Regions from separate parts of the Kitasatospora sp. NPDC097643 genome, predicted to be linked through region 3. Evidence: riboswitches for the same ligand, from Rfam matches in the RefSeq annotation. Region 3 holds a riboswitch; each other region holds the start of a gene.
What was found. Region 3 has a riboswitch for cobalamin ahead of ABTY15_RS04225 (ribonucleoside-diphosphate reductase subunit alpha). Riboswitches for the same ligand answer to the same signal wherever they lie in the genome.
Positions count from the first base shown of each region.

Region 1 (6,079 bases), on a different contig from region 3:
CTTCGCGACGAACGTCCTCGGCAAGCGCGTCGTCCACTCCCGGGACCGCGCGGGCTTCCTCGTCAACGCCCTGCTCGTGCCGTACCTGCTGTCCGCGATCCGGATGGCCGAGGCCGGGCACGCCAGCCCCGAGGACATCGACGCCGGCATGGTCCACGGCTGCGCCCACCCGATGGGCCCGCTCCAACTCGCCGACCTGATCGGCCTGGACACCGTCGAGGCGATCGCCCGGTCGATGTACGACGAGTACAAGGAGCCGCTCTTCGCACCGCCCCCGCTGCTCTCCCGCATGGTCGAGGCCGGCCTCCTCGGCCGCAAGACCGGTCGCGGCTTCCACACCCACCGGGCAGCCTGACCGAGCACGCCTCGCCAGTGGCCCGGCCCCGTCACACGGGCCGGGCCACCGTCACATCCGCGAACGGGAACGGCGCGGCGCTGGCCTCCTGCTCATCTGTGACCCTCTCGGTCACGACGGCGGCCGACCTCCACGGCGAGATCCTCGACGAAGGGCGGGCCACCGGGGCAGGCACGGTGCGTGTCACCGTGCCTGCCCCTTGATCCCATGTCAGCGTGTCAGCCGGCGAGTTCCTCGCGCAGGTGGCGAGCGGCGGCGACCAGGCTGTCCAGGGAGACGCGGGTCTCCGGCCAGGCGCGGGTCTTCAGCCCGCAGTCGGGGTTGACCCAGAGCCGCTCGGCCGGGATCGCGGCGAGGCCGGCGCGCAGCAGGGCGACCGCCTCCTCGGTGCTCGGGACGCGCGGGGAGTGGATATCCCAGACGCCCGGGCCGACCTCGCGCGGGTAGCCGGCCGCGGCCAGTTCGCCGGCGACCTCCATGTGGGAGCGGGCGGCCTCCAGGGAGATGACGTCCGCGTCGAGGTCGTCGATCGCCGTCATGATCGCGCCGAACTCGGCGTAGCACATGTGGGTGTGGATCTGGGTGTCGGCGCGGACGCTGGAGGTGGCGAGGCGGAAGGCCTCGGTGGCCCAGTCCAGGTAGGCGGGGCGCCCGGCGGCCCGCAGCGGGAGGGTCTCGCGCAGGGCCGGCTCGTCCACCTGGACGACCGCGGCACCCGCGGCCTCCAGGTCGGTGACCTCGTCGCGCAGCGCGAGGGCGACCTGGCGGGCGGTGTCGGCGAGCGGCTGGTCGTCACGGACGAAGGACCAGGCGAGCATGGTGACCGGGCCGGTGAGCATGCCCTTGACCGGGCGGTCGGTCAGGCCCTGGGCGTAGCGGAACCAGTCCACCGTCATCGGGTGCGACCGGGAGATGTCCCCGGCGAGGACCGGCGGCCGCACGTACCGGGTGCCGTAGGACTGCACCCAGCCGTGCCGGGTGGCCAGGTAGCCGGTGAGCTGCTCGGCGAAGTACTGGACCATGTCGTTGCGTTCGGGCTCGCCGTGCACCAGCACGTCCAGTCCGGCCTTCTCCTGGTAGGCGATGACCTCGCGGACCTCGGCCTCCATCCGCTCGCGGTACGCCTCCGCACCGATCCGACCCGCCGTCAGATCAGCTCGGGCGATGCGCAGTTCGCCGGTCTGCGGGAAGGAGCCGATGGTGGTGGTCGGCAGCAGCGGCAGGCCGAGCCGGGCGCGCTGGGCCTCGGCCCTGACAGGGTAGGGCTGGGCCCGGCGGGCGTCGTCCGCGGTGACGGCGGCGGCGCGGGCCCGGACGGCCGGGTCGCGGGTGATCGGCGAGTGGGCTCGGGAGGCCAGGTCGGCGCGGTTCGCGGCGAGTTCGGCGGTGATCGCGCCGGTGCCCTCGCGCAGGCCGCGGGCCAGCAGTGCCGTCTCGGCGGCCTTCTGCCTGGCGAAGGCCAGCCAGCGGGCGATCTGCGGATCGATGTCGCGTTCGAGCGTGGCGTCGATCGGCACGTGCAGGAGGGAGCAGGACTGGGCGACGTCGACCCGGTCGGCGAGGCCGAGCAGGGTCGCCAGGGTGGCCAGTGACTTCTCCAGGTCATTGATCCAGACGTTGCGCCCGTCGATCACCCCGGCCACCAGCCGCTTGCCGGGCAGCCCGCCGACGGCGGCGAGGTCGTCCAGGTTGGCGGCGGCCGGGCCCGTGAAGTCCAGTGCCAGGCCCTCGACCGGGGCCTTGGCGAGCACCGGCAGGGCGTCACCGAGGCGATCGAAGTAGCTCGCGACCAGCAGCTGCGGCCGGTCGGCGAGCGCCCCGAGGTCGCGGTAGGCGCGGGCCGCGGCACCCAGTTCGGCCGGGGTGCGGTCCTGCACCAAGGCGGGTTCGTCCAACTGGACCCAGGTGGCTCCGGCGGCCTTGAGGTCGGCGAGCAACTGCGCGTAAACGGGCAGCAGCCGGTCCAGCAACGTGATCGGCTGGAAGTCCTCGTCCACACCGGGCGCCGGCTTGGCGAGCAGCAGGTAGGTGACGGGGCCGACCAGTACGGGCCGGGCGTCGTGGCCGAGCGCCAGGGCCTCCCTGAGCTCGCCGACCGCCTTGGCCGGGCTCGCCGCGAAGACCGTGTCCGGCCCCAACTCCGGGACCAGATAGTGGTAGTTGGTGTCGAACCACTTGGTCATCTCCAGCGGCGCCACCTCCTGGGTGCCGCGCGCCATGGCGAAGTACCCGTCCAGCGCGTCGGCCTCGACCGCGTCCCGGTGCCGGGCCGGGATCGCGCCGACGGCGACCGTGGTGTCCAGCACGTGGTCGTACAGCGAGAAGTCACCGGTCGGGACCTCCTCGATGCCGGAGTCGGCGAGCTGCCGCCAGTTCGCACGGCGCAGGTCGGCGGCCGTGGCCAGCAGCGCCCCGGCAGTGACCGTGCCCTTCCAGTACCCCTCGATGGCCTTCTTGAGCTCCCGGCCCCGGCCCTGGCGGGGGTAGCCGTACGCGGTGGCGAGGGTTGCCGCGGCTGCGGACTTCGTGGTCAAGGGACTCTCCTTCGCGAGTCTTTCTCCTCAAGTACCCGGGGACGGGAGGAGGGCGCGAAGGGATGACGAACCGGACGGCGGCCGCCGTGGACATGCGTGCCTGATCCGCCTGGTGTGGTCGCCGACCCGCCCTCGAGGTCACCGGATATCCGCGCGCGGATGGTCCGCGGGCGGGCAGCGGGCAGGTCTTCGGACTCGCGGGCACGCCCACCCTGTGAAGGGCGGACACCTACTGGCCGTCGCTTCCCAGGCCCGGTCGGGCCCAGTGCGTATGACGGCGGTCGTTCCCGCTCACCGCTGCGGGGCAGTCCCGGATTCCCACCGGGTTCCCTCTTGCGACGCGCCTGCCTGGCGGACAGGGCGAACCAGCTGCCCGGTCAGCTTAGGGGCAGGCAACGCGAACTGACGCGGAAACCACGAAACGCGTCCGCGTGACCCGGCCGACGGTCAGGTGCGCGTCGAGGTGTCGGGCGTGCGCGGCAGGGTCGATCTACCTGCGCGCCTCGATCAGGAAGCGGGCCGAGTGCGCGACGAACGGGCCCTGGGTGCGGATCTGCTCGTCGAGCTCGCGCAGCCGCTCCCGGTACGCGTCGACGGTGAAGCCCGGCACCATCCAGATCACCTTGCGCAGGAAGTACACCACCGCGCCGATGTCGAAGAACTCCATCCGCAGCCGCTCCGAGCGCAGGTCCACCACCTCCAGCCCGGCGGCCCGCGCGTCCGCGCTCTCGATCTCGGGGCGGCGGCCCTCGCGGGCCTCGGGCAGCGGGCCGAGGAAGTACTCCACCAGCTCGAAGACGGAGGCCGGCCCGACGTGCTGGGCGAAGTAGCTGCCGCCCGGCCGCAGCACCCGGGCGATCTCCGCCCACCAGGGCTTCACCGGGTGCCGGCTGCTGACCAGGTCAAAGGCCGCGTCGGCGAACGGCAGCGGCGGCTCGTCCGCGGCCGCCACCACGACCGCGCCCAGCGGGTGCAGCAGCCCGGTGGCGCGCGCCACGTTCGGCGGCCAGGACTCGGTGGCGGCCATCGTGCGCGGCATCCCGCCGGCCCGTACCGCCCCGGCCAGCACCTCGCCGCCGCCCGTCTGCAGGTCCAGCGCCGCCTCGACGTGCGCCAGGCGTTCGCCCAGCAGCCGCTGGTAGCCCCAGGACGGGCGCTGTTCGGTGGCGCGCCCGTCCAGCCAGGAGAAGTCCCAGCCGTCCACGGACGCCGCCTCGGCCTCGGCGATCAGTTCCTCGAAGGTGCGCATGCCCGCATCATGGTGCCGTCGCGCCCGCCCGGCCACCCGTTTTTCTCCCCGGAGCGGCCGCCTCAACCGCCTCCGTACCGCAGCACCGTTCCCACGACCACGGCCAGACTGCCCGCCGCGATCAGGCCGCTCGCCGGCTCCGTGCCTGCGCCGTCCGCCTCGAAGGCCACCAGCACACCCGGCGGCTCGCCGCACTGCCGCTCGACCAGCCTTCGCTCCTGCGGCGTCGGCGCGCGGAACACCGGATCCTGGAAGGCCGCCGGGCAGCGGACGTACAGCGGGTCGGCGAACACCAGCTCCAGGCCGTGGTGGTACGCCAGGTCGTAACCGGCGGCCAGCCTCAGCTCGCCCGGGCACCACGACCAGACGTCCCAGTCCCACCAGGAGCCCTGGGGCAGGTCGATCACACCGGCCACCCGGCCCGGCTGGGCGGTGCCTCCGCGATGCGCGGATGGCGGACGGCCTCCAGCTCGCCGTCGGCCAGCAGGTCCGCGATCAGCGCCTCCGAGCCGAACACCTCGGTGGCGCTCAGGTCCCAGTCGGAGAGGACGAACCAGGAACGGTCCAGCGGCCACCAGTGGGCGGGGAACGCCAGACCGGTCGAGCGGGCCGGTCCCCGGCAGGCGTCGTGGTGCGCCACCGCCTCCGCCAGCCGGCCCCGGTGCGCCGGGACCGGATCCCCCAGGTCCTCGATCGCCGCCTGCGCCCAGTAGCACTCCGTCGCCGGGCCCTCGGCGCTGTGCCGGGCCAGGATCTGCACCAGCCGCTCCAGGCACGCCCGGTCGGGCTCGCCGCTGTCCGGGTAGTCGACGCCGTCCGGCCGCACCCCGGGGCCGAACACCCGCGTCGACAGGGTGGACGGCCAGTCCGCGAGCCGTCGGCCGGACTCCGCCAGCACATCGGCCCAGCGCACCCGCTCCCCGCCCACGTACATCGAGTGCAACACCCAGCAGTGGTCCGCGAAGCCGTCCTCCGGCCCGCCCGGCTCGTACCCCAGCACGGCGTCGCCCGCCTCCAGCAGCGGCCGCATCCCGCCCAACGGATCATCCTCCCGCAACCGCTCCACGCCGCACCACCCGTCCGCTCGGAAAACCACTGTCCAGCCCATCTTGAGCTCCGCGAGGATAGCGCCATGACGAACCGGACGATCCCGTCGGAGGGTGAGCAGACCGAGGCCTACGGCCTCTGCCTGGTCGCCAACGTCGCGCAGGAGACGGCGCACGGGCCGGACGGCCTCGACCTCCAGCGCGGCCTGCGACACTTCGCACCAGGCGCCAAGCTGTGGATCGCCGTGCCCCGCTGGGACTTCGGTGACGGACAGGTGATCGTGGCCGGCCGACACCGGGGCAACGGCCGCCGCTACGTCACCCTCGTCACCAACCTGCGCCACCTGGAGAACTTCCGCGTCCAGGGCGTCTACAGCCCCGCCCTGCTGCGCGCCCTGACCCGCGAGGCGGGCAGCCACGCCGACGCCCACGGGCTCTGGCCGGAGGAATGGGCCGAGCAGCTCGCGGCCTCGTGCAACCTGCGGAGGCTCAGAGCCCGCGTCCCCTCACCCGTGGAGTCCTCGACGCCATGACCCACTCCTCCTCCGGCGTCGGTCGGTTCTACGACGCGTTCGCGGCCGGGTACCACCTCCTCTACCCGGACTGGAACGCCTCCGTCGCCCGGCAGGGCGCCGCCCTCGACGCCCTGATCCGCAGCCGACTCGGGGACGAGCCCTCCCACGCGACCTCCCGAACGCCCTCCGAAGCACCCCTCGACGCACCCCTCGACGTGCTCGACTGCGCCTGCGGCATCGGCACCCAGGCGATCGGGCTCGCCGCCCGGGGCCACCGGGTCACCGGCACCGACCTCAGCCCGGTGGCAGTCGCCCGCGCAGCCGCCGAGGCCGCCCGACGCGGCCTCCAGTTACCCGTCGCGGCCGCCGACATGCGTCAA
Region 1 covers NZ_JBEOSA010000045.1:35,566-41,644, forward strand. Annotated here, with positions in the region: gene ABTY15_RS25685 (3-hydroxybutyryl-CoA dehydrogenase) at 1-355, shown strand, start outside; gene metE (5-methyltetrahydropteroyltriglutamate--homocysteine S-methyltransferase) at 574-2,889, opposite strand; cobalamin riboswitch at 3,053-3,274, opposite strand; gene ABTY15_RS25695 (methyltransferase domain-containing protein) at 3,380-4,138, opposite strand; gene ABTY15_RS25700 (hypothetical protein) at 4,201-4,545, opposite strand; gene ABTY15_RS25705 (hypothetical protein) at 4,542-5,177, opposite strand; gene ABTY15_RS25710 (hypothetical protein) at 5,271-5,717, shown strand; gene ABTY15_RS25715 (class I SAM-dependent methyltransferase) at 5,714-6,079, shown strand, end outside.
Region 1: it holds a riboswitch for cobalamin, as region 3 does, so the genes downstream of both, metE (5-methyltetrahydropteroyltriglutamate--homocysteine S-methyltransferase) here and ABTY15_RS04225 (ribonucleoside-diphosphate reductase subunit alpha) in region 3, are expected to answer to the same signal.

Region 2 (6,079 bases), on a different contig from region 3:
GGCCGCGGCGAGGGCGCCGAGTTCGGCGGCGGCGCCGGTGTAGCCGGCCCGGGTGGCGCCGCGGCGGGCGGTGGCGGGGAGGTCGAGGACAGGTGAGTCGAGGACGATCCCCCTGATCGCGTGAGCCCAGGCGGAGCGGGCCGCCGTCTGTAGGACCATGGTGGCGCCGAGGGACCAGCCGTACAGGACGACCCGGCCGGCGCCGCTGTCGAGGGCGAGTCGGACGGCCGCCTCGACGTCGCGCCATTCGGTCTCGCCGAAGTGGCTGAGCCCGTCCGGGGAGGCGGGGGCGCCGTGGTCGCCGCGGTAGGTGACGGCGAGGGCGGGCAGGGCGAGCCGGTCGAGGACGGGCAGGACGGGGAGGGTCTGCTGCCGGTCGGCGCCGGGGCCGTGCACCAGGATCACCCAGGTGCCGCGTTTGCCGTCGAGGTACCAGGCGGGAAGGGCGCCGAGTTCGCCGTCGACGGTGGTCTCGGTGTAGCGGAGGCCGAGGGCCTCGGTGGGGTCGCCGAGGTGGACCCAGGGGGTGAAGCGGACCTCGGTGCCGGCGGCGAGGGTGCCCCGGTCGGCGCGGACGAGGCGGCGGGTGACGCCCTGCTCGTCGCTGTGCAGGATGTCCTCGACGACGGCGTGGCCGCCACCCTCCCATTCGACGGCCCAGCGGCCGGGGCGCAGGCTGGCCGCGCGCGGGGTGAAGGTGAGCCGCCCGGCACCCAGGCTCTGGATCAGGACGGGTCCGGATCCGGTTCCGGTTCCGGACTCCTTGACGGCGGTCCCCGGGTGGACGATCCGTTCGGAGGCCCGGCGGCCGATGACCAGGATGGCGGCTCCGGCGCCGACGGCGGCGGCCGCCACGACGGCCGCGGTTCCCCAACGCATATCGCTTCCCCGCTCTGTTCGGCGGCCCCGCTCTGGTGGTGGCGGACCGGACGGCGTTCGATCACCAGTTCACCGGCGGGCCGGGCGGCGGGCCACCGGGCTGGGCCGTCCGGGTCACGACGGGGGAACGACCGGACCACGACCAGGGGGACGACCGGACCGCGACTCAGACCGGGATGTCGGTCTGGGCCCGGCCGAGGAGTTCCCAGAACCGTTCGGCGAGCGACTGCTCCCGTGCCGGTTCGGGCCGGGCGGCGGGCGCCGGGGAGCCCCAGCCGCCGGCGCCCCAGTGGGAGGAGACCTGGTTCTCCTGCTGGAGCACCGTCAGGACGGCGGCGAGGTCGTCCTGGTGCACCGGCACGATCCGGGCGACGGCCCGGAGCTGGGCCTGCCAGCGGCCGTCGACGCACTGGCGCAGCCGCTGGTCGAGGGCCTCGCGACGGCCCGTCACCTCGACGAGCTCGCTCAGCCGCAGACCGAGCACCTGGGCGAGGGCGTGGGTCTGGTCCTCGTCGCCGTCCCACTTCCCGGTGAGTTCGGCCTGCTGGTAGGTGGCCAGGCCGACGCCGATGCGACGGGCGGCAGCCTCCTGGCCGAGTTCGCGGGCGACCCGGTGGTCGCGCAGCCGGGCCGGGCGGACGCCCATGAGCTGGGCGGCCGGGCACCAGAGCGCCCGGGCGAGGGCGATGAACTCCTCCTCGGTGGGGCGCAGCTCGCCGCTCTCCCAGGCGAGGACGTGGTGGGGCAGCAGCCGGACGCCGTGGGCGGCCATGCCCTCGGCGACCTGCTCGGGGGTCAGGCCGAGGCCGGCCCGGTGGGCGCGGGCGGCCGCGGGCGAGAACGGCACCGGCGGCAGGGCGGGGGGCTGTCTGCGTCGCATGGGAACGAACGGTAGGTGCCGGTGGACGGGGGCCCCAGCCGCCGAACACACGAAGCGGCCCTGGAGGTTCCTCCGGACGGCTGGACGATCGCACAGGGTGTCATGCCCCTGCGGGCGCAGGGATCGGAGGTAGTGACGGGGCGGATCCGGCCCGCCGGCGGGCGCCCATCGTGTGACCAACCCCTCCGTGACCTCGGTTGACTCCCGGTTCGGGCGCGTGATGGGATCCTGGGGCCAAACGGAGGCATGCAGAGGAAGCCGGTGCGAGTCCGGCGCGGTCCCGCCACTGTCACCGGGGAGCACGTTCGGACGATGCCACGGCGGGCCGTCAGATGCCGCTGGAAGGCCCGGGGGTGCGTCGGACCCGGAAGCCAGGAGACTCTCGCCCCCGCTACGTCGAGCCAGGGCGCGGACCCTGAGTGAGGACACGCACGCGATGCAGGCTGCCCGGACCGGGCCCGCTACTCGACGCCCGAGCCGCTGGGCCGCGCGCTCGTTGACCGCAGCACGCCCGCTGACCGCCGCACGCCCGCTGGTCGGCGCCGCCGCGTTCGCGCTGGGCGCCGTCGCGGGGGCGCTCGCCGACGCCCGCTTCGCCGATCCCCGCCGCGGCCACCCGGTGGCCGTCTTCGGCAGCGCCGCGGGCAGGCTGGAACGACGGATCTGGCGGGACGACCGGGCGACCGGCGCCGCGTACACGGCGCTGTGCGTGGGCGCGGTCGCGGCCGGGGCCGTCGCCCTGGAGCGGACGGTGGGCCGGCGCCCGCTGGGCCGGGCCGCGCTGGCGGCCGCCGCGACCTGGACGGTGCTCGGCGGCACCTCGCTGACCCGGGAGGCCCGCACCATCGGCCGTTCCCTCGCCGCGGGCGACCTCGCGGCCGCGCGCGAGCGGCTGCCGCACCTGTGCGGACGGGACCCGAGCGCGCTGGACGAGCAGCAGATCGCCCGCGCCGTCGTCGAGTCGGTGGCCGAGAACACCGCCGACGCCGTGGTGAACGCGCTGACCTGGGGCGCCCTGGCGGGCACGCCCGGGCTGCTGGCGTTCCGCGCCGTGAACACCCTGGACGCGATGGTCGGCCACCGCTCACCGCGCTACGCCCGGTTCGGCTGGGCCTCGGCCCGGCTGGACGACGTGGCGGGCTGGCCGGGCGCCCGGCTGACCGCGCTGCTGACGGTGGCCGCCGCGCCCGAGCCGCGGACGGCCTGGCGGGTCTGGCGGCGGGACGGCTCGGCGCACCCCAGCCCGAACGCGGGCCAGGCGGAGTCGGCCTTCGCCGGCGCGGTCGGGGTCCGGCTGGGCGGGACGTTGAATTACGGGGAGCGGGTCGAGCACCGGCCCGTCCTGGGCGCGGAGCTGCGGCCGGTGACGGTGGACGACATCGAGCGGGCCTGCACGCTCTCCCGGCGGGTGGGTGCGCTGGCGCTGGGTACGACGGTCGCGGGGCACCTGGCGATCCGGGCGTTGATGAGGAGGGGCAAGGCGTGACGAATGCGCTGCTGGTCGCCGGGACGACCTCGGACGCGGGCAAGAGCGTGGTCACCGCGGGCATCTGCCGCTGGCTGGCGCGGCAGGGGGTGAGCGTCGCGCCGTTCAAGGCGCAGAACATGTCGCTGAACTCCTTCGTCACCGCCGACGGCGCCGAGATCGGCCGGGCCCAGGCGATGCAGGCGCAGGCCGCCCGGGTGGAGCCGGAGGCGGCGATGAACCCGGTGCTGCTCAAGCCGGGCGCGGACGGCCGCAGCCAGGTGGTGCTGCTGGGCCGGCCGGTCGCCGAGGTCGGCGCGCTGGACTACCGCGAGCGCAAGCCCGTCCTGCTGGAGCGGGCGCTGGAGTGCCTGGCGGACCTGCGCCGCCGGTTCGACGTGGTGGTCTGCGAGGGCGCCGGCTCGCCCGCCGAGATCAACCTGCGGGACCGGGACATCGCCAACATGGGCCTGGCCACCGCGGCCGGCCTGCCGGTGGTGGTGGTCGGCGACATCGACCGGGGCGGCGTGTTCGCGGCGATGTACGGGACGCTGGCGCTGCTGTCGGCGGAGGACCAGCGGCACGTGGCGGGCTGGTTCGTCAACAAGTTCCGAGGCGACGCGCGGCTGCTGGCGCCCGGGCTGGACATGCTGCACGACCTGACCGGCCGTCCGGTGCTCGGCACCCTGCCGATGCTGCCGGGGCTGTGGCTGGACGCCGAGGACTCGCTGGACCTGACCACCGTGGTGGACCGTGCCGAGGGGCGCGGGCCGCTCGGGGCGGACGTGCTCCGGGTGGCCGTGGTGCGCTTCCCCCGGCTGTCCAACTTCACCGACGTGGACGCGCTGGCGCAGGAGCCGGGCGTGCTGGTGCGCTGGGCCACCCGGCCGGAGGAGCTGGCCGACGCCGACCTGGTGGTACTGCCCGGCACCCGGGCCACCGTGGCGGACCTCGCCTGGCTGCGCGAGCGCGGGCTGGAGCCGGCGCTGAAGGCGCGGGCGGCGGCCGGGCTGCCGATCCTCGGGGTCTGCGGCGGCTACCAGATGCTGGCGCGCGGGATCGTCGACGAGGTGGAGTCGAAGGCGGGTGAGGTCTCCGCGCTCGGACTGCTGCCGACGCACGTCCGCTTCGGCGCCGAGAAGGTGCTCGGGCGGCCGGTCGGCGAGGCCTTCGGGCAGCGGGTGGTGGGGTACGAGATCCATCACGGGGTCGTCGCCGTGGAGGGCGGGGAGCCGTTCCTGGACGGCTGCCGGGTCGGCTCGGTCTGGGGCACGACCTGGCACGGCGCGCTGGAGAACGACGGGTTCCGCCGTGAACTCCTGCGCGAGGTCGCCGGGTTGGCCGGCCGGGCGTTCGTCCCGGCGCCGGACACCTCGTTCGCCGAGGCCCGCGAGGCCCGCCTGGACCGGCTCGGCGACCTGATCGAGGAACACGCGGACACCGACGCGCTGTGGAAGCTGATCGAGGGCGGGGTGCCGGCGGCCGGATCGCTGCCGTTCCTGGCGCCCGGGGCACCTGGGGAGAATGCATGAGTGACGTCCGCTATCCGTTCACCGCGATCGTCGGCATGGCCGACCTGCGGCTCGGGCTGCTGCTGAACGCGGTCTCGCCGGCCGTGGGCGGCGTGCTGGTGCGCGGCGAGAAGGGCACCGCGAAGTCGACCATGGTGCGCGCGCTGGCCGGGCTGCTGCCGTCCATCGCCGCCGTCGACGGCTGCCGGTTCGCCTGCGACCCGGCCGCGCCGGACCCGCAGTGCCCGGACGGGCCGCACCTGACCCCGGACGGCCACGCGGCTCCGGAGAGCCATCAACGGCCCTCCCAGCTGGTCGAGTTGCCCGTCGGTGTGGCCGAGGACCGGATCGTCGGCTCGCTCGACCTGGAGCGGGCGCTCGCCGAGGGCGTGAAGGCGTACGAGCCCGGGCTGCTGGCCAAGGCGCACCGGGGCGTGCTGTACATCGACGAGGTGAACCTGCTCCAGGACCACGTGGTGGACCTGCTGCTGGACGCCGCCGCGATGGGCCGCTCGTACGTCGAGCGCGAGGGTGTGTCGGTGCGGCACGCCGCCCGCTTCCTGCTGGTCGGCACGATGAACCCGGAGGAGGGCGAGCTGCGGCCGCAGCTGCTCGACCGCTTCGGCCTGACCGTCGAGATCGCCGCCACCCGGGATCCGGCCGAGCGCGCCGAGGTGGTCCGCCGCCGGCTCGGCTACGACGCCGATCCGACCGGCTTCGCCGCGCGGTACGCCGAGGACGAGCGGGCGCTCGCCGAACACATCACCGCCGCACGGGAGTTGCTGCCCAAGGTGGAGCTTACCGAGGTGGCGCTGCGTCAGATCACCGCCGTCTGCGCGGCGTTCGAGGTGGACGGGCTGCGCGCGGACATCGTGATGGCGCGCACGGCGGTGGCGCTGGCCGCCTGGGCCGGGCGCACGGAGGTGCTGGAGGAGGACGTCCGCAAGGCCGCCCAGCTGGCGCTGCCGCACCGGCGCCGGCGCAACCCCTTCGACGCCCCGGGGCTGGACGAGGAGCAGCTGGACCGGACTCTGGAGGAGCACGCGCAGAGCGAGCCGGAGCCCGAGCCCTCGCCGGAGCCGGAGCCGGAGCCGGAGGACGGTCCCGAGGGCGGCCCGGAGGGCGACGGGCCCGACGGGGACGGCGACGGCGACGGTCCTGACGGCGGCGGACCCGACGGCGGCGGCCCGGACGGCGGCGGGGCGCCCGAGCCGTCCGCCGGGCCGGAGGCCTCCGCGCCCTCCGACGCCGCCGAGGAGCCCGCACCGCAGCCCGTACCGGACCAACACCCCTCCCCTGCACGGGAGTCGGCGCCGGTCGCGGCCGGCGATCCGTACCGGACGA
Region 2 covers NZ_JBEOSA010000007.1:129,261-135,339, reverse strand. Annotated here, with positions in the region: gene ABTY15_RS07480 (alpha/beta hydrolase) at 1-879, opposite strand, end outside; gene ABTY15_RS07475 (helix-turn-helix domain-containing protein) at 1,046-1,759, opposite strand; cobalamin riboswitch at 2,012-2,140, shown strand; gene ABTY15_RS07470 (cobalamin biosynthesis protein) at 2,256-3,245, shown strand; gene ABTY15_RS07465 (cobyric acid synthase) at 3,242-4,756, shown strand; gene ABTY15_RS07460 (putative cobaltochelatase) at 4,753-6,079, shown strand, end outside.
Region 2: it holds a riboswitch for cobalamin, as region 3 does, so the genes downstream of both, ABTY15_RS07470 (cobalamin biosynthesis protein) here and ABTY15_RS04225 (ribonucleoside-diphosphate reductase subunit alpha) in region 3, are expected to answer to the same signal.

Region 3 (6,079 bases):
TGCTCCCCTACATGGCGGCCGACCCGAAGCTCGGCATCGTCCAATCTCCCCAGTTCTTCCGCATCCTCGACACCCAGAACTGGATCGAGCGCGGCGCCGGCGCCGTCCAGGAGCTCTTCTACCGGACCGTCCAGGTCTCCCGGCAGCGCAACGACGGCGCGATCTGCGTGGGCAGCTGCGCCGTGTACCGACGGGCGGCGCTGGAGCAGAACGGCGGCACCACGCTGATCGGGCACTCCGAGGACGTGCACACCGGCTTCGACCTGCGCCGCCTCGGCTGGGACCTCCAGTACGTCCCGATCGCCCTGGCGACCGGCGTCTGCCCGGACAACATCGGCGCCTTCTTCAACCAGCAGTACCGCTGGTGCACCGGGTCGATGAGCCTGCTCGGCAGCCGGAAGTTCTGGGAGACCAAGCTGAAGCCGGTCACCCGGGCCTGCTACCTGTCCGGGTTCTTCTACTACATCCACACGGCCCTGTTCACCCTCGTCTCCCCGCTCATCCCCATTGTGCTGGTGCTGACCAGGCCCGACCTCATCCACTGGCAGAACACCCTGCTGGTACTGCCCGGCCTGCTCTACGCGACCGTCGTCTTCCCGCTCTGGCACCGCAACCCGTACCGGCTGGAGGCCTGGGCCGCCCGCATGATGTACGGCTGGGCGCACGTCTTCGCCATCTGGGACATCCTGCGCCGCAACCGGATGGCCTGGCAGCCGACCGGCTCCAGCGGGGCGAAGAAGAACCGCACCCGGCGGTTCTGGACCGCCATGATCGCCTGGGGCGGCGGGACGGCCGTGCTCTGGGTCGGCCTCAGCATCTGGCGCATGCTCACCATGGGCCCGCTGAACTTCGCGCTCGTCCTCGCGTCCGGCCTCTTCTACGCCACCATCGTCGGCCGGGTCCTGGTCCAGCCGCGCCCCACGGAAGCTGCGTGATCACCATGCCCGCCCACCCCCGACGGGCCGCCCGGCTCCGCCGGCTGCGGCTCCCGCTGCTCACCGCCGCGCTGCTGCTCGCCACCGCCTGCGGGCCGGCCGACCCGGGCTTCGAGGCGATGGCGGCGGTGCCCGCCGCGCCGTCCACTCAGCCCGTGCCGTCCGGGTCCAAGGCCGCCGGCGGCACCCTCGGCCAGGCGCAGACCCAGGCGCCCAAGCCCAAGCCCGCCCCGACCGGCGTCCCGTACGACGTGACCCCGCTGCTCAAGCCCGAGCACAAGTACCTGGGCGCCGCGCTGCCGAACGTCCCCGCGACGATGGACGCGCTGCCCGGCTACACCACCACGATCGGCAAGCAGCCGAACGTGCTGGCCTTCTACGCCCACTGGGAGGGCGGCTTCGACACCGCCGGGGCCCGCCGGATCTACGACGCCGGGGCGCTGCCCTTCATGGCCTGGGAGCCGTACTCGCACTCGCTCGCCGACATCGCTGCCGGCGACACCGACGACTACGTGCGCGGCGTCGCCAAGGCCGTCGCCCGGCTCGACCAGCCCATCGCCATCAGCATCGCGCACGAGATGAACGGCGACTGGTACCCGTGGGGCCGGCAGGCCTCCAACGCCGCCGACTTCGTCGCGGCCTGGCGCCACGTCCACGACATCTTCGACAAGGCCGGCGCCACCAACGTCATCTGGGTCTGGAGCCCGAACATCACCGACCCCGCGCCCAACACCCGGCTCGCGCCGTACTACCCGGGCGACACCTACGTGGACTGGGCCGGCATGACCGGCTACTTCACCCGCTACGGCCCGAAGACCTTCGACACCCTGTACGGGCCCACGATGGCCGAGATCCGCGCCTTCACCAAGAAGCCCTTCTTCATCAGCGAGACCGCCTCCGAACAGGGCAAGCGCCAGCTCGCGGACATCGACCAGCTGTTCTCCGGGCTGGAGGCGCACGACGACGTCATCGGCTTCATCTGGTTCAACATCGTCAAGCGGGCGGACTGGCGCATCGAGGCCGTCCCGGAGACCCTCGCCGCCTTCAAGCACCGCGTGGCAGACCCCCGCTACGGCTTCGACATCCGGAACCCATGATGACCACCGAGCCCGAGTTCTCCCCCGCCTTCTCCCCCGCCGCGGCCGCCGACGTCCACCCCGACGACGAGCCCGTACCCGCCGCCCCCGAGCCCGACGACCAGGCCGTCGAGCTGGCGCCGTACACCATCCCCGAGGTCGCCGCGATCGGCTGGGACCCGGCCCCCAGCCCCCGCCGCCGCTGGATCGCCCGCGGCCTGCTGGCCGCCGTGCTGACCGTCCAGGCCGCGCTGTCGCTGCGCCTGCTGGCCGCCGCGCACCCCGACGAGGCGGTGGCGATGGTGGCCGGCCGCCAGCAGCTCTCCCACCTGCTCGACGGCGCCACCGTGACCACCGACCTGGTCGACCGGATCGCCGGCTCGCCCTGGCTCTACCCGCCGCTGGCCGGGGCGGCCGCCAACGCCGGCGGCGTCTTCGGCGCCCGGACGCTCAGCCTCGCCTTCGCCCTGGTCACCACGGTGCTCCTGTACTCGCTCACCCGCCGGCTCTTCAACGAGCGGGTCGCCATCTGCGGCATCGCCGCGTACGCGGTCGTGCAGTCCACCGTCGTGGTCGGCTACTACGCCGCCCCCGAGGCGCTCGCCGTGCTCCTGGTCGCCCTGGCGGCCTGGACGGTGGTGTTCACCGCCCGCCGCCCGGTGGCCCTGGTCCTGCTCGCCGCCCCGGCCGCCGCCCTGGCCGCCGCGGTCGCCTACTCGGCCGTGTTCGCGCTGCCCGCCCTGCTGGTGCTGGCCGTGGCCACCGCCTGGCCGCACCGGCGGCTCGGCCCGGCCCTGCTGCGCGGTCTGCTGCTGGCCGCCGCCACGGCCGGCGCCCTGCTGCCCTTCGGCCTGCTGGACGACGTCCTGACCTGGTCCCCCGGGCTCGGCCACGCCGCCCGCCCGTTCGGCGAGACCCTGCTGTACGTCGCCCAGTGGGGCGGCCTGTTCACCGTCCTCGCGGTGGCCGGCGCGATCGCCTACGTCCGGCGCGAGCAGCTGAACGAGTCGCCCGAGAACGGCGGCCTCACCGCCACCCGGGCCCAGCGCGCACTGCTGGGCCTGGCCCTGACCGCCACCGCGCTGCTCGTCCCGGCCGTCCACCTGGGGCTCGGCACCTCCCAGACGATGTTCCGGCACCTCGGGTACGGGCTGCTGCTCGCCACCCCGGTCGCCGGGATGGGGCTGACCCGGCTGGTCGGCGCGCACTTCCGCCACCCCCAGCTGGGCATCCTGGTCTGGGTCGCGCTGCTCGCGCTCGGCCTCGAACAGTCCTCCCTGCGCTACCAGAGCGGCCCCGACTCCGGCCGGCTGCTCGCGGTGCTGCGGCTGCACTCCACCCCGCAGGGCCGCTACCTCACCGAGGTCGACGGGCTCGCCGACTACTACCTGGTCGCCGTCGGCGCGCCCGGGCAGTGGGTCCCGGCGCGGCACGGCACCGACTACCGGGACGCCGCCGGGGTCCAGCACCACGGCGACGAGGGCAGCGCGGCCGCGATCCGGGACGGCCAGTACGCCATGGTCGTCCTCGACAGCACCGCGCCGAGCGCCACGGACCGGGCTCTGACGGCCGCGCTGGCCACCGCCGGGCACTACCGGCTGATCGCCCAGTTCACCTCCCCGACGGGCGACTCCAGCACCTACCGGGTCTACCTGAAGTACTGACCGGGGCCGGTCCGAAGGGCCGGCCCGGGCCTGCCTGAAGGGCTGGCCCAGGCCCGCCTGAAGGGCCGACCCAGGCCCGCCTGAAGGGCTGACCGGGCCGGTCTGAAGGCCTGACAGCCCGCCGGACCGGCCTCGGCACTCGACACGGCAGCCACTACATATGGTGCCGCCGCAGTCCCTCGCCACTACATGTATGCTCACTCCTGCTGTCGACGCAGGGGAACCCGGTGGGAGTCCGGGACTGCCCCGCAGCGGTGTGCGGGCGGCCCACCAGGCCGAGCCCGCGAGTCCGAGTACCTGCCGACGGCGTGCCACCCGGCCCTCCCGCAGAGGCCGCGCCAGCACGAGCAGTACCTTCCGGGCCTCGCGGGCGGGCCGGGGATGCCACCGTCGCGCGACGCGCTCCGCGTTCGCGCCATGCTCCCCTGCCCCGAACGGTCCGGTGCCCCGATCACCGCCGCCGATCGCCGCCAGGAGAGAGCGCCTTGACCACCGCTGCCTCAGCCACCCTGCCCACCCAGGGTTCCGGTACCGCCCCCGCCGACCCGACGGTCTCCGACCCCGGCGGCGCGCTGCTGCGGCTGCTCACCGACCGCAGCGTCGATCTCCCCCAGGTGGACCCCGGCCATGTCGCCGCCGCCGCGCTGCGCGGCCGCCACGCCGGCTCGGACTTCGCCGAGCTGCGCGGGCTGGCCGTGGACGCCGCCGCGTCGATGATCGCCGAGGACCCCCAGTACTCGAAGCTCGCCGCCCGCCTGCTCGCCCTGGAGATCGTGGACGAGGCGAACAGCCAGGGCGCGGTGTCCTTCGCCGCCTCGATCGCCGTCGGCCACGCCGAGGGCCTGATCGGCGACACCACCGCCGCCTTCGTCGCCAAGCACGCCGCCGCCCTCGACGCGCTGATCGACCCGCAGGGCGACGACCGCTTCGAGTACTTCGGCCTGCGCACCGTGCAGTCCCGCTACCTGCTGCGCCACCCGATCACCCGCAAGGTCGTCGAGACCCCGCAGCACTTCCTGCTCCGCGTCGCCTGTGGCCTGGCAGTCGGCGACACCGAGCAGTCCGTGGCCGAGGTCGCCGAGCTGTACCGCCTGATGAGCCGGCTGGAGTACCTGACCTCCTCGCCGACCCTGTTCAACTCCGGCACCCGGCACCCGCAGATGTCCAGCTGCTACCTGCTCGACTCGCCGCTGGACAACCTCGACTCGATCTACAACCGGTACGCGCAGATCGCCCGGCTGTCCAAGCACGCCGGCGGCATCGGCCTGTCCTACTCGCGCATCCGCTCGCGCGGCAGCCTGATCCGCGGCACCAACGGCAAGTCCAACGGCATCGTGCCGTTCCTGCGCACCCTCGACTCCTCGGTCGCCGCCGTCAACCAGGGCGGCCGCCGCAAGGGCGCGGCCTGCGTCTACCTGGAGACCTGGCACGCCGACATCGAGGAGTTCCTGGAGCTGCGCGACAACACCGGTGAGGAGGCGCGGCGCACCCACAACCTCAACCTGGCGCACTGGATCCCGGACGAGTTCATGCGCCGGGTCAACGCCAACGCCGACTGGTCGCTGTTCTCCCCGGCCGACGTGCCCGAGCTGGTCGACCTGTGGGGCGCCGACTTCGACGAGGCGTACCGCAAGGCCGAGCTGGCCGGCAAGGCCGTCCGCACCATCCCGGCGCAGACCCTGTACGCCCGGATGATGCGCACCCTCGCGCAGACCGGCAACGGCTGGATGACCTTCAAGGACGCCTCCAACCGGGCCGCCAACCAGACCGCGCTGCCGGGTCGCACGGTGCACTCGTCCAACCTGTGCACCGAGATCCTGGAGGTCACCGACGACTCCGAGACCGCCGTCTGCAACCTGGGGTCGGTCAACCTCGGTGCGCACGTGGCTGACGGGGCTTCGGCTGCGGACCTGCTCGGCGCGATGGACTGGGAGCGGCTGGACGCCACCGTGCGGACCGCCGTGACCTTCCTCGACCGCGTGGTGGACATCAACTTCTACCCGACGGTTGAGGCGGGCACCTCCAACTCGCGCTGGCGGCCGGTGGGCCTCGGCGTGATGGGCCTCCAGGACGTCTTCTTCAAGCTGCGGATCGACTTCGACTCCGCCGAGGCGAAGGCTCTCTCCACCCTCATCGCCGAGCGCATCATGCTCACCGCGTACGAGCGCTCCGCCGACCTGGCCGAGCAGCTCGGTCGCCACGAGGCGTACGGCGAGACCCGCGCGGCCCGCGGCGAGCTGCACATCGACCACTTCCCGTCCGCCGCGCCGCAGTGGGCCGACCGCTGGGCAGCGCTGCGGGTCCGGATCGCCGAGACCGGCCTGCGCAACTCGCTGCTGCTGGCCATCGCGCCGACGGCCACGATTGCGTCGATCGCCGGTGTGTACGAGTGCATCGAGCCGCA
Region 3 covers NZ_JBEOSA010000004.1:9,346-15,424, reverse strand. Annotated here, with positions in the region: gene ABTY15_RS04240 (glycosyltransferase family 2 protein) at 1-935, shown strand, start outside; gene ABTY15_RS04235 (glycoside hydrolase family 26 protein) at 941-2,032, shown strand; gene ABTY15_RS04230 (glycosyltransferase family 39 protein) at 2,032-3,675, shown strand; cobalamin riboswitch at 3,865-3,994, shown strand; gene ABTY15_RS04225 (ribonucleoside-diphosphate reductase subunit alpha) at 4,185-6,079, shown strand, end outside.